One region of the Pseudomonas sp. rhizo66 genome, then DNA from elsewhere that is predicted to be linked to it. Evidence: riboswitches for the same ligand, from Rfam matches in the RefSeq annotation. Region 1 holds a riboswitch; the other holds the start of a gene.

Region 1 (5,222 bases):
GGCCAGCGCCCGTAACAGACTCGATTGCGCGCCCTTGCCGTCACCCCGTGGAATGCGCAGCAACGCCAGCAACGTATCGATGCGCAGACGCCCGCTCGGTGATTCACCGAAAATGTGCAAGCCATCGCGAATCTGCGACTCCTTCAGATCACACAAATAGGTATCGAGGCGCGGCAGCCAGATCGCCGCATCGGCGTCGCTGTCCAGCGCCGCATCGAGTTGCAGCTCACGGTCGATCTGCGTCTCGCGCACCAATTGCAGAATGTCGCGCTGCAACTCACGAGCGCGGCGCGGATCAAGCAACTGCGCCTCGTAATACTCGTCGGCCAACAGTTCCAGATTGCGTAACGGCCCGTAGGTTTCGGCACGGGTCAGCGGCGGCATCAGATGGTCGATGATCACCGCTTGTGTGCGCCGTTTGGCCTGAGCGCCCTCGCCTGGGTCATTGACGATAAACGGATAAATGTTCGGCAGCGGCCCGAGCAGCGCATCCGGCCAGCAGTTCTCCGAAAGGCCGACGCCTTTGCCCGGCAGCCATTCGAGGTTGCCGTGTTTGCCGACGTGGATCACGCCATGGGCGCCGTAGGTATTGCGCAACCAGAAATAGAACGCCAGATAAGCGTGCGGCGGCACCAGATCGGGGTCGTGATAGACCGCGCTCGGATCGACCTGATAACCGCGCGCCGGTTGAATGCCGACGAAGGTCAGGCCAAAGCGAATGCCGGCAATCATCATCCGCCCGTCGCGGCACATCGGGTCGTTTTGCGGCGCGCCCCAGCGTTCGATCACAGCGCTGCGATTGGCCTCGGGCAGCGCGTTGAACATCGCCAGGTAGGCGTCCATCGCCAGGCTTTGCTGGCACGGGCGCAGATCAATCGTGTCGAGATCATTGCTGACGCCGCCGAGCAGTTGCTGGATCAACGCGGTGCCGCTACTTGGCAGCTCTGCCGTAACCGGATAGCCCTCGGCCTGCAACGCCCGCAGAATATTCAGCGCCGCTGCCGGCGTGTCGAGACCGACACCATTGCCGATGCGTCCATCGCGAGTCGGGTAATTGGCGAGGATCAGCGCGATGCGCTTTTCGCCATTCGGCACCCGCGCCAGATCGATCCAGCGCCGCGCCAGTTCGGCGACAAAATCCATGCGTTCGGGTTGCGCGCGGTAGCAGACCACATCGGACTGACTGCGCTCGCTGCGCCAGGCCAGGTCCTTGAAACTGATCGGCCGACTGATGATGCGCCCGTCGAGTTCCGGCAAGGCAATGTGCATGGCCAGATCCCGTGGCCCTAGGCCTTGCTCGCTGTCGCGCCAGCCGGGCTCGTTGTCCTGCGCGCAGATTGCCTGAATCACCGGGATGTTGCGGCGAAACGGCCGCAAGTGCGGCGCTTCAGGACTGGACTGGGCAAACCCGGTGGTGTTGAGAATCACCCCGGCCTCGACCTCGTCCAGCCAGTCCTCGACCACCGCCAGGCAGCCGGGCTCTTTCAAACTGGCCACCGCAATCGGCAGCGGATTCAGCCCCGCCGCCTGCAAGCGCTGGCAGAACACATCGATAAACGCAGTGTTCGCCGCTTGCAGATGCGAGCGGTAAAACAACACCGCCGCGACCGGGTGCTCGGGCAGCCATTCGGCTTGCCAGTCACTCAGTGCGGCGGTGGTTTTGTTCGGGTGGTAAATCGCCGTGCGCGGCAGGGTTTGCGGTTCTTCCCAAGCATAATCGCGAGCCAGCCAGCGGTTGGCCAGACAGCGGAAGAAATCCAGCGCATTGCCCAGGCCACCCTGACGCAAGAACTGCCAGAGGCGATCACGATCCACGGCGTTGACGGTGCTCAAGTCACTGAGTTCCGGATCAGGACGGTCATCGCCCGGCACCAGAATCAGCTGCACACCACGCTCAGACAGTTCGACCAGACGCTCGACGCCGTAACGCCAGTAAGCGATGCCGCCGTGCAACGAAATCAGAATGACCTTGGCATGACGCAGCACTTCGTCGACGTACAGATCGACCGAAGCGTGATTCTGCACCTGCATCGGGTTGGCCAGACGCAGGCTCGGGTAATCCTCGGGCAATTGCTGCGCGGCCTCGGCGAGCAGCGCCAGACTGGAGTCGCCGCTGCACAGGATCACCAGCTCGGCGGGGGTTTGGCCAAGGTCGGCAATGTTGTCATCCGAGACGAAACCGCCGGGCTGGGTCCTGAGCAGGTGCATGGCTTAAACGCTGAGCGCGGCGCGCAGTTGCGCTTCGAGTCGGGCGGCGTCGAGTTCCTGGCCGATCAGCACCAGACGCGTGACGCGCGCTTCATCGGCGCCCCACTGACGGTCGAAATGCTTGTCGAAACGCGTGCCCACGCCCTGGATCAGCAGACGCATTGGTTTGTTCGGGATGGCCGCGAAACCTTTGACACGCAGGATACCGTGCTGAACCACCAGTTGCGTCAGGGCGTCGAGCAGCAGGCTTTCGTCGGCTTGCGGCAGTTCGATGGAGATCGAATCGAAAGCGTCGTGATCGTGGTCATCGTGGTCGTCATCACCGTCGTGGTGATGATCGTGATGGCTGTGACGGCTGTCGATGTGTTCCTCGGACCCGGCGCCGAGGCCGATCAGCACGTCCAGCGGCAGACGACCGTTGCTGGCTTCGATGATTTTCACTGCTGGCGGCAGCTCTTCGGCGACTTCGGCGCGGACACGAGCGAGGTCTTGCGCGCTGGTCTGGTCGGCTTTGTTGAGGATCACCAGGTCGGCGCTGGCCAGTTGGTCGGCGAACAATTCGTGCAGCGGCGATTCGTGATCGAGGTTCGGGTCGAGTTTGCGCTGGGCATCGACCTGATCCGGGAACGCGGCGAAGGTGCCAGCAGCGACGGCCGGGCTGTCGACCACGGTGATCACCGCGTCAACGGTGCAGGCGCTACGGATTTCCGGCCACTGGAAGGCTTGCACCAGCGGTTTTGGCAGGGCCAGGCCCGAGGTTTCGATGAGGATGTGGTCGAGGTCGCCACGACGGGCAACCAGTTCGCGCATCACCGGGAAGAACTCTTCCTGAACGGTGCAGCACAGGCAGCCGTTGGCCAACTCGTAAACGCGGCCGGTGGCTTCTTCTTCGGTGCAACCGATGGTGCATTGCTTGAGGATTTCACCGTCAATGCCCAACTCGCCGAACTCGTTGACGATCACCGCGATGCGACGGCCCTGCGCGTTGTCGAGCATGTGCCGCAGCAGCGTGGTCTTGCCCGAGCCAAGGAAGCCGGTGACGATGGTGACGGGGAGTTTGGCCAGTGTTTTCATCGGTATGCCCTTTGGCAAGCGGCGGGCATACGGGACGAGTACCGGCAACGCGCGTGCGCGCCGGAAGCATTCGCCACCGGATCACCCCGCCCGGTTGTAGTGAGAATCTGTGACGAGGCAGGTCTCCTGGCTGACGGCGTTCAGGCGCTGGGCCTGGCGTTGGCTGCGCCTTCCCGCTGGCTCATCGATTGAGCTGGCAGTGGCATGGCAGCGAACATCACCGTTCACAGTTGCGGGGGCAGCCGCGGCATTGACCGCGTTCCCTTCTTAGCTCCGGCATACGCCGGAGAACCTCGAATGCGCAAGGCTACGCATGCACGGCAGGCGGGTCAACGCCTGGATCATTGTGGTTATAAGGGCACCAACTTTTTCATCTAATGATCGCGAACACTTCTCACTTAAAAAGTAGTTGTAAGTTATGTCTTACATGCCCTATCCGTTACATAAGAAAACTACCACCGCGTTAAACCCTGAAATAGAGCGGCCGCGTGCATTCGATTACATATCTTTACAAAAACCAAATTGATAAATCAATACAAGATATGAACGATGAGTTCGCACAAGGACTATGAGTCTCTCAAGAAAGGATTTCTTGCATGGCTGATTATTATCAGTATTTGATCCTGCCTGTTTCTTTCCTGCACCCATGGGTATCCACAACATGAGTGCCGGTAACGCGTTACGGCTTGCAAGTGATGCCGGACTAAAGGAACTTTCCGAACTACTGCGCAATTGCCACTATGCGCACAGCGCCCATTATCCAGCATTGGATGTAGCACTGCTGGGACGCGAAGCATGCCGGGCATTCAATGCAACCTGGGAGCATTTGCATACCGACGCGTATCTCAGCGCAGAGAACGGTCTTCGCGAACGACGCATCTGCAAGTTCCAGTATCGCCAACGGGAACGCCAGTGGACGGCGCTGCAAGACTGCCACTTTTTTCAAGCCGAGACCGACAACCCGCTGTTGGGCGGGGTGCAGCGCACCTACACCCGCTGCGAGGCGACGTTCATTGACTCCCCGGTTCTGCAGACACTGCTGGCCGCCGACCTGGCACTGATGGACATGGCGCTGGGCCCGCGCGACTGGCTCGTGACCTGCCATCAGTTCCGTATCCTCTGCGATCAAGGCAATGCTGGCCAGGCCACCCCTGAGGGCCGACATCGCGACGGGCACGATTTTGTCTTTCAACACCTCATTCAACGCCAGCATGTCATCGGTGGCGAAAGCCGGATATTTGATGAAGAAGGTGGCCAAGTATTCAGTGCAACTTTGACTGACTATCTGGAAACCGTCGTCTTGAATGACCGAATACTTCTGCATGAAGTTTCCCCACTGCAAACATCGAGCATTAATTCGGATCGCGGCAGTCGCGATATGTTGATTATCGACTTCGACCTGGCGGACTACTAATGAATCATTCGACTCATGCACTTTCAGTCAGCTCCCCCCTCGCGCATAACTTCATCATTGAACAGTTTCAACAGGCGTGCGCACGAAGAACTTCCACACTATCGCTGACCGCCAATGAAAACATATTGTCCGAGACTGCACGCACGCTAGGACAGAATCGTCATTACGAGCGTTACTTGTTCAATGCACAGGCCATTGACGGTCAATGCTATGCCGCCGAATTCAATGGTATGCAGGTCGAACACTTCCCCGAAGTCGAAACATTAAAGGCTTTGGCGACCCAAGCCGTGCAGGCGATGTTCAACGCGCCGTTCGTCGAATACCGCGTACTCTCCGGCGTGCACTGCACGCTGAGCGTGCTGGCCGCCCTGACCGAGCCGGGCGACTGCGTATTATCACTGGCGCCCGAAAGCGGCGGGCATTTCGCAACCGGGCCTCTGGTGCAGAAGATGGGCCGGCACAGCGTCTTTTTGAAACTGACGGCTGACGGACAAATTGATCTCGGGGATGTTGATCGGCAACTCCA
Region 2 (5,222 bases), on a different contig from region 1:
CCGAAAAACTTGCCGAATGAGCGCAATACGATCAGCCCGACTTGATGTGCATGGGGCGCCAGACTCAACTGCGGCGTGTTGTCCATAAAGGCCTCATCGACCACCAGCCAGCCACCGCGCCGAGCGAGTCGCGCGTGCCAGTCGAGCAGGCGTGCCGGGGTCAGACTCAGGCCGGTCGGGTTGTTCGGGTTGACCACCACCAGCACGTCGAGGCTGTCGAGAAAGAACTCGACTTCCTGCTCCAGCACTTCGCGCACGATGTAACCGCTACGGCGCCAGGCTTCGGCGTGTTCGGCATAACACGGCGACAACACGCCGACCTTGCCAGCGCGGCGCAAACGCGGCAGCAACTGGATGGCCATCTGTGAACCGGCCACCGGCAGCACCTGCGCGGTGCCGTAGTAATCGCACGCGGCTTGCTCCAGACCGTCATCGGTTTCCGGCAAACGCGCCCAGGCGCGCAGCGGGATGTCCGGGATCGGGAACGGCCACGGTGCGAGGCCGCTGGACAAGTCCAGCCAATCAGCCTCGGCAATGCCGTAATCGAGTGCAGCCTTGCGCAGCCGGCCACCATGTTCAAGCATAGAATTCAGCCCCCACGCAGAGAATCAGCAGCCATAACCATACCCCGCGCTGGACCAATTGCCAGCCGCGATCGATGGAATCGGCATCCGCTGGAACGCCTTCGCCGAGTTGCGGACGGTCGTGAAGCTCACCGTGATAAATCGCCGGGCCACCCAGTTCCACGCCCAAGGCACCGGCCCCGGCCGCCATCACCGGACCAGCGTTAGGGCTGTCCCACTGCGGCGCCTGGGTGCGCCAGCACTTCAACGCGAGTCGGGTTTTGCCCAGCAGAGCGTAGGTCAATGCCACCAGACGCGCAGGAATGTAGTTCAGCACATCGTCGATTTTCGCCGCCGCCCAACCGAAACGCTCAAAGCGTTCGTTGCGATAACCCCACATCGCATCCAGCGTGTTGCTCAGACGATAAAGAACCACGCCCGGTGCGCCGGCCACGACAAACCAGAACAACGCGGCAAACACCGCATCACTGCCGTTTTCGAGCACCGACTCAGTGGCGGCGCGGGCGACGGCGGTGCTGTCGAGTTCATCGGTCTGGCGGCTGACCAGATAGCCGACACGCTTGCGCGCCTCGTCCAGATCATCCGCGCGCAATGCGGCGGCCACCGGAGCGACATGCTCACCAAGGCTGCGCATGCCGAGGGCGCAATACAGCGCGAGAATCTCGACGATCCAGCCCACGTATGGCGCCCAGGAAAACGCCGTGGCGAGCAAGGTCAGCGGCAGCACCGCGATCACCCACGCAGTGACGCCGTGGCTGCGCCAGCCACGGCCACCAGCGTTGAAGCGTTGCTCGATGCGCCCGGCAAAGTTGCCGAACGCCACCAGCGGATGCCAGCGTTTCGGTTCACCCAGCAGCGCATCCAGCGCCACGGCGGCGACACTCAACAACGCCACACTCATTGACTCACTCCCCAATAATTCTCAAACAGCAACTCATTGAGCGGACGCGCCTGCGCCCACCCTTCGAGTACCAGCATCGGCGCCGGATAGAATTCCTTGACCGGGCCCAGGCATAAAACCGCCAGTGGCTTGGCGCCCTCGGGCAGCTTCAGCAGATCCGCCAGCGCTTGCGGCTCGAACAGCGAGACCCAGCCCATGCCCAGGCCTTCGGCGCGCGAAGCAAGCCACAGATTCTGGATCGCGCAGGACAGCGAGGCCATGTCCATTTCCGGCAATGTACGGCGACCGAAAATGTGCTTTTCGCGATCGTCCATCAGCGCGGCGACCAGTACTTCGGCGCAATCATTGATGCCTTCAACCTTGAGTTTCATGAACTCGTCACTGCGCTCGCCGAGGGCTTCAGCGGTGCGGATACGTTCTTCTTCCACGAGGCTCTGGATCTGGCCGCGCAAGGTTCTATCGCTGATGCGGATGAAACGCCATGGCTGCATCAGGCCGACGCTTGGCGCTTGGTGGGCAGCTTCGAGCAGACGGCGCAGCAGTTGCGGCTCGACGGTGCCACCGGTGAAGTGGCGCATGTCGCGACGTTCGGCGATGGCTTTATAGACGGCTTGGCGCTCGGCTTCGGAGAATGCGTTGTCGGTCATGGCCCCATCGCTGGCAAGCCAGCTCCCACAGTGGGCGGTGTAATGCCTGACGAAATGCAATTCCCTGTGGGAGCTGGCTTGCCAGCGATGACGGCCTCAAGGACTGGCGCAAACAAGGCAGCGACAGCCACAGGATTCGACGGGAAATAGAAGTGCACATAAGAAGCCGTCATCCGCCCCTCACGATAAACCGCCTCGGCACCCCGCCCACCATTTGGGCTCAAGCCACGGGCAATCGGCGTCAGCTCAGTGGTGGTCAGCGAATGGTGATAAGTGTGCCCGCGCAACGAACCTTCCGGCAGATCGACCGCTTGCAGCGCTAACGCCGCCAAACGCTTCTGCATCACCGCATCGCCCTTCAGCAGCCCGACCAGTTCGGCGCGAGTGCCCTCAACGTCAGTCAAAGAATCGAGCAGATACAACATGCCGCCACACTCGGCGAGCAACGGTTTGCCCGCCGCGTGGTGCGCGCGAATCGCCTCAAGCATCGCGGTGTTTTGCGCCAGTGCAGCGTGGTGCAATTCCGGATAACCACCGGGCAGATACAGACTGTCCGCCTCCGGCAATTGCGTGTCGCGGATCGGCGAGAAGAAACTCAACTCGGCGCCCATCGCGCGCAACAGATCGAGGCTCGCGCCGTAGGTGAAGGCAAACGCCTCATCGCGGGCGACGGCAATTCGCACATTCTGCAGCAGCGGCTCGACAGCGATGATGTCCGGCGCGGCGAACTCCACGGCCGGTGGCAGCGCTACCTCGCAACTGCTGGCCAATGCATCGGCGGCGGCGTCGAGACGCACATCCAGATCATTCAATTCGCTGGCCTGCACCAGGCCGAGATGACGACTCGGCAGCTCGATGCCCGTCTCACGGGACAACGCGCCATACCAACGCAAACCTTCGGTGAGGCTGCCTTCGAGCAACTGCGCATGACGCAAGGTGCCGACACGATTGGCCAGCACGCCGGCAAACGGCAGATCCGGCTGATACTTCGCCAGTCCCAGCGCCAACGCACCAAAGGTCTGCGCCATCGCCGTCCCATCAATCACGCCAAGCACCGGCACACCAAAATGCCGCGCCAGATCAGCGCTGGACGGCGTGCCATCGAACAGGCCCATCACGCCTTCGATCAGAATCAGGTCCGCCTCGGCGGCGGCTTCCCACAACAGACGGCGACTTTCCTGCTCGCCGACCATCCACATGTCCAGTTGATACACCGGCGCACCGCTGGCGCGCTCAAGAATCATCGGATCGAGAAAGTCCGGCCCGCATTTGAACACGCGCACCTTGCGCCCCTGATTGCGATGCAAACGGGCGAGCGCGGCGGTGACGGTGGTCTTGCCCTGACCGGAGGCCGGCGCGGCGATGAGGACCGCCGGGCAGTGACGTGGTTGATTCAAAGTTCGACGCCTTTCTGCGCTTTGATGCCGGCCTGGAAGGCGTGCTTGAGCATGCCCATTTCGGTGACTGTGTCGCCCATCTCGATCATTTCCGGCTTGGCCCCACGACCGGTGACAACAACGTGCTGCATCGGCGGACGCGCCTGCAAATCGCTGAGCACCTGATCGAGATCGAGATAACCGTGCTTGAGGGCGATGTTCAATTCGTCGAGCACCACCAGACCGATCGACGGATCGCGCAGCAATTCGCGGGAGACGGCCCACGCGGCTTCGGCGGCAGCAATGTCACGCTGGCGATCCTGGGTTTCCCAAGTGAAGCCCTCGCCCATCACGTGAAAACGCACTTGCTCGGGGAAGCGGCGGAAGAACAACTCTTCGCCAGTGCTGTTGCGCCCCTTGATGAACTGCACCACGCCGCACTGCATACCGTGGCCCATGGCGCGCGCAAGCATGCCGAACGCCGAGCTGCTTTTGCCTTTGCCGTTGCCGGTCAGCACCAGCACCAGGCCGCACTCGTCGGGCGAGTTGGCAATGCGTTCGTCGATCACGGCTTTTTTGCGCTGCATACGCGCCAGATGGCGCTCGTCGCGCTCGGGGGAATCAGTCATGGGGGAGCTCTCCGTTGAGGCTGGATAACGGCGGGCAGGCACAAGAATAGACGGCAAAAAGCCTGGCATCGCCCACCGTGATGCCGCTGGATGAATCAGGCCGGTCTCCGGGCTCATGAGTGGCGTATGCCGGACCGCGCGCCTTCCCGCTGTTGAGCAGTGGCATTCGACGCAGTTTTCACTCATTTACCGTTGCGGGGGCAGCGCCGGGATCGTGGTGGTTCTTCGCATGAAGACAACCCTCACCGGCTTCCCTGTTTCACTCTGTCGACACCGGTCACAGAGCACCTGAAACAAGCCGCGAAGGTTAGAGGGTTGGGGGTGGAGCGTCAATTAAAGAGGCCGCCACAGGGCGAATAACTGCCGTCGATCAATTATCTGACGCCAATCTTGTGCCACACTGATACAAATGACATCAAAGAGCCATGCTTTTCTCGAAAAGCCCACGACAACAATAAAGGATGATGACGATGCAAGGCATGATCATCAGCAACCCGCGCCTGGAATTCCTGCGCCCGGTGCTCGAACGCTGGTTTGACTGTATCGACCGCTACAACGCCGTGCGCGGCGACAGCGACACCCCTTACTGGCACGACGAGAAAGCCAATCTCGGATTGCTCTCGGCCGCAGCCTGGATGGCCGAGCTGGTCACGTTGAACGACACTGCCACGCGCAAGCAGAACGAAGAAGGCGAACGCAATGCCCGCGCCGACCTGTTTATCGCCGGCGCCGAAGATCGCGCCTTCATTCAGGCCACGCAACGCTGGCCACGGGTCACGAATCTCAATCTGACCCAAGCGCTGCTGGACATCACCAACGACGCCAAACGCATCAGCTACGCCAGCGACCTCAAGCTCGGCTGCCTGTTTGTCGCGCCGCAGAAAGCCCAGCACAGCGCCAGCCCCGAAGAGCTGCAAGACATGGTCGACGACCTGCAAAAGGAACACACCTGCGCCGTCGCCTGGTATTTCCCCTATGCCTACCGCAAATTACGCAGCGAAGCCGGCAACTATCACCCGGGCATCGCCGTGTTGTTCAAGGAAGCCCGCGGCTGAGCAGTTGAACCATCGGGCTTGCGCCCTCCT

Evidence for each region. A riboswitch is a leader RNA that binds a small molecule or an ion and turns the genes downstream of it on or off. The one in region 1 is predicted to bind cobalamin.
Region 2: another riboswitch for cobalamin. It lies ahead of cobO (cob(I)yrinic acid a,c-diamide adenosyltransferase); the one in region 1 lies ahead of cobW (cobalamin biosynthesis protein CobW).

What each region holds. Positions count from the first base shown of each region.
Region 1 is NZ_JAUJWZ010000001.1:83,330-88,551, reverse strand. It holds gene cobN (cobaltochelatase subunit CobN) at 1-2,208, opposite strand, end outside; gene cobW (cobalamin biosynthesis protein CobW) at 2,212-3,282, opposite strand; cobalamin riboswitch at 3,382-3,593, opposite strand; gene QZR14_RS00290 (2OG-Fe dioxygenase family protein) at 3,944-4,696, shown strand; gene QZR14_RS00285 (hypothetical protein) at 4,696-5,222, shown strand, end outside.
Region 2 is NZ_JAUJWZ010000027.1:34,176-39,397, reverse strand. It holds gene cobD (threonine-phosphate decarboxylase CobD) at 1-584, opposite strand, end outside; gene cbiB (adenosylcobinamide-phosphate synthase CbiB) at 577-1,485, opposite strand; gene bluB (5,6-dimethylbenzimidazole synthase) at 1,482-2,132, opposite strand; gene QZR14_RS25645 (cobyrinate a,c-diamide synthase) at 2,129-3,529, opposite strand; gene cobO (cob(I)yrinic acid a,c-diamide adenosyltransferase) at 3,526-4,137, opposite strand; cobalamin riboswitch at 4,219-4,444, opposite strand; gene QZR14_RS25635 (hypothetical protein) at 4,608-5,192, shown strand.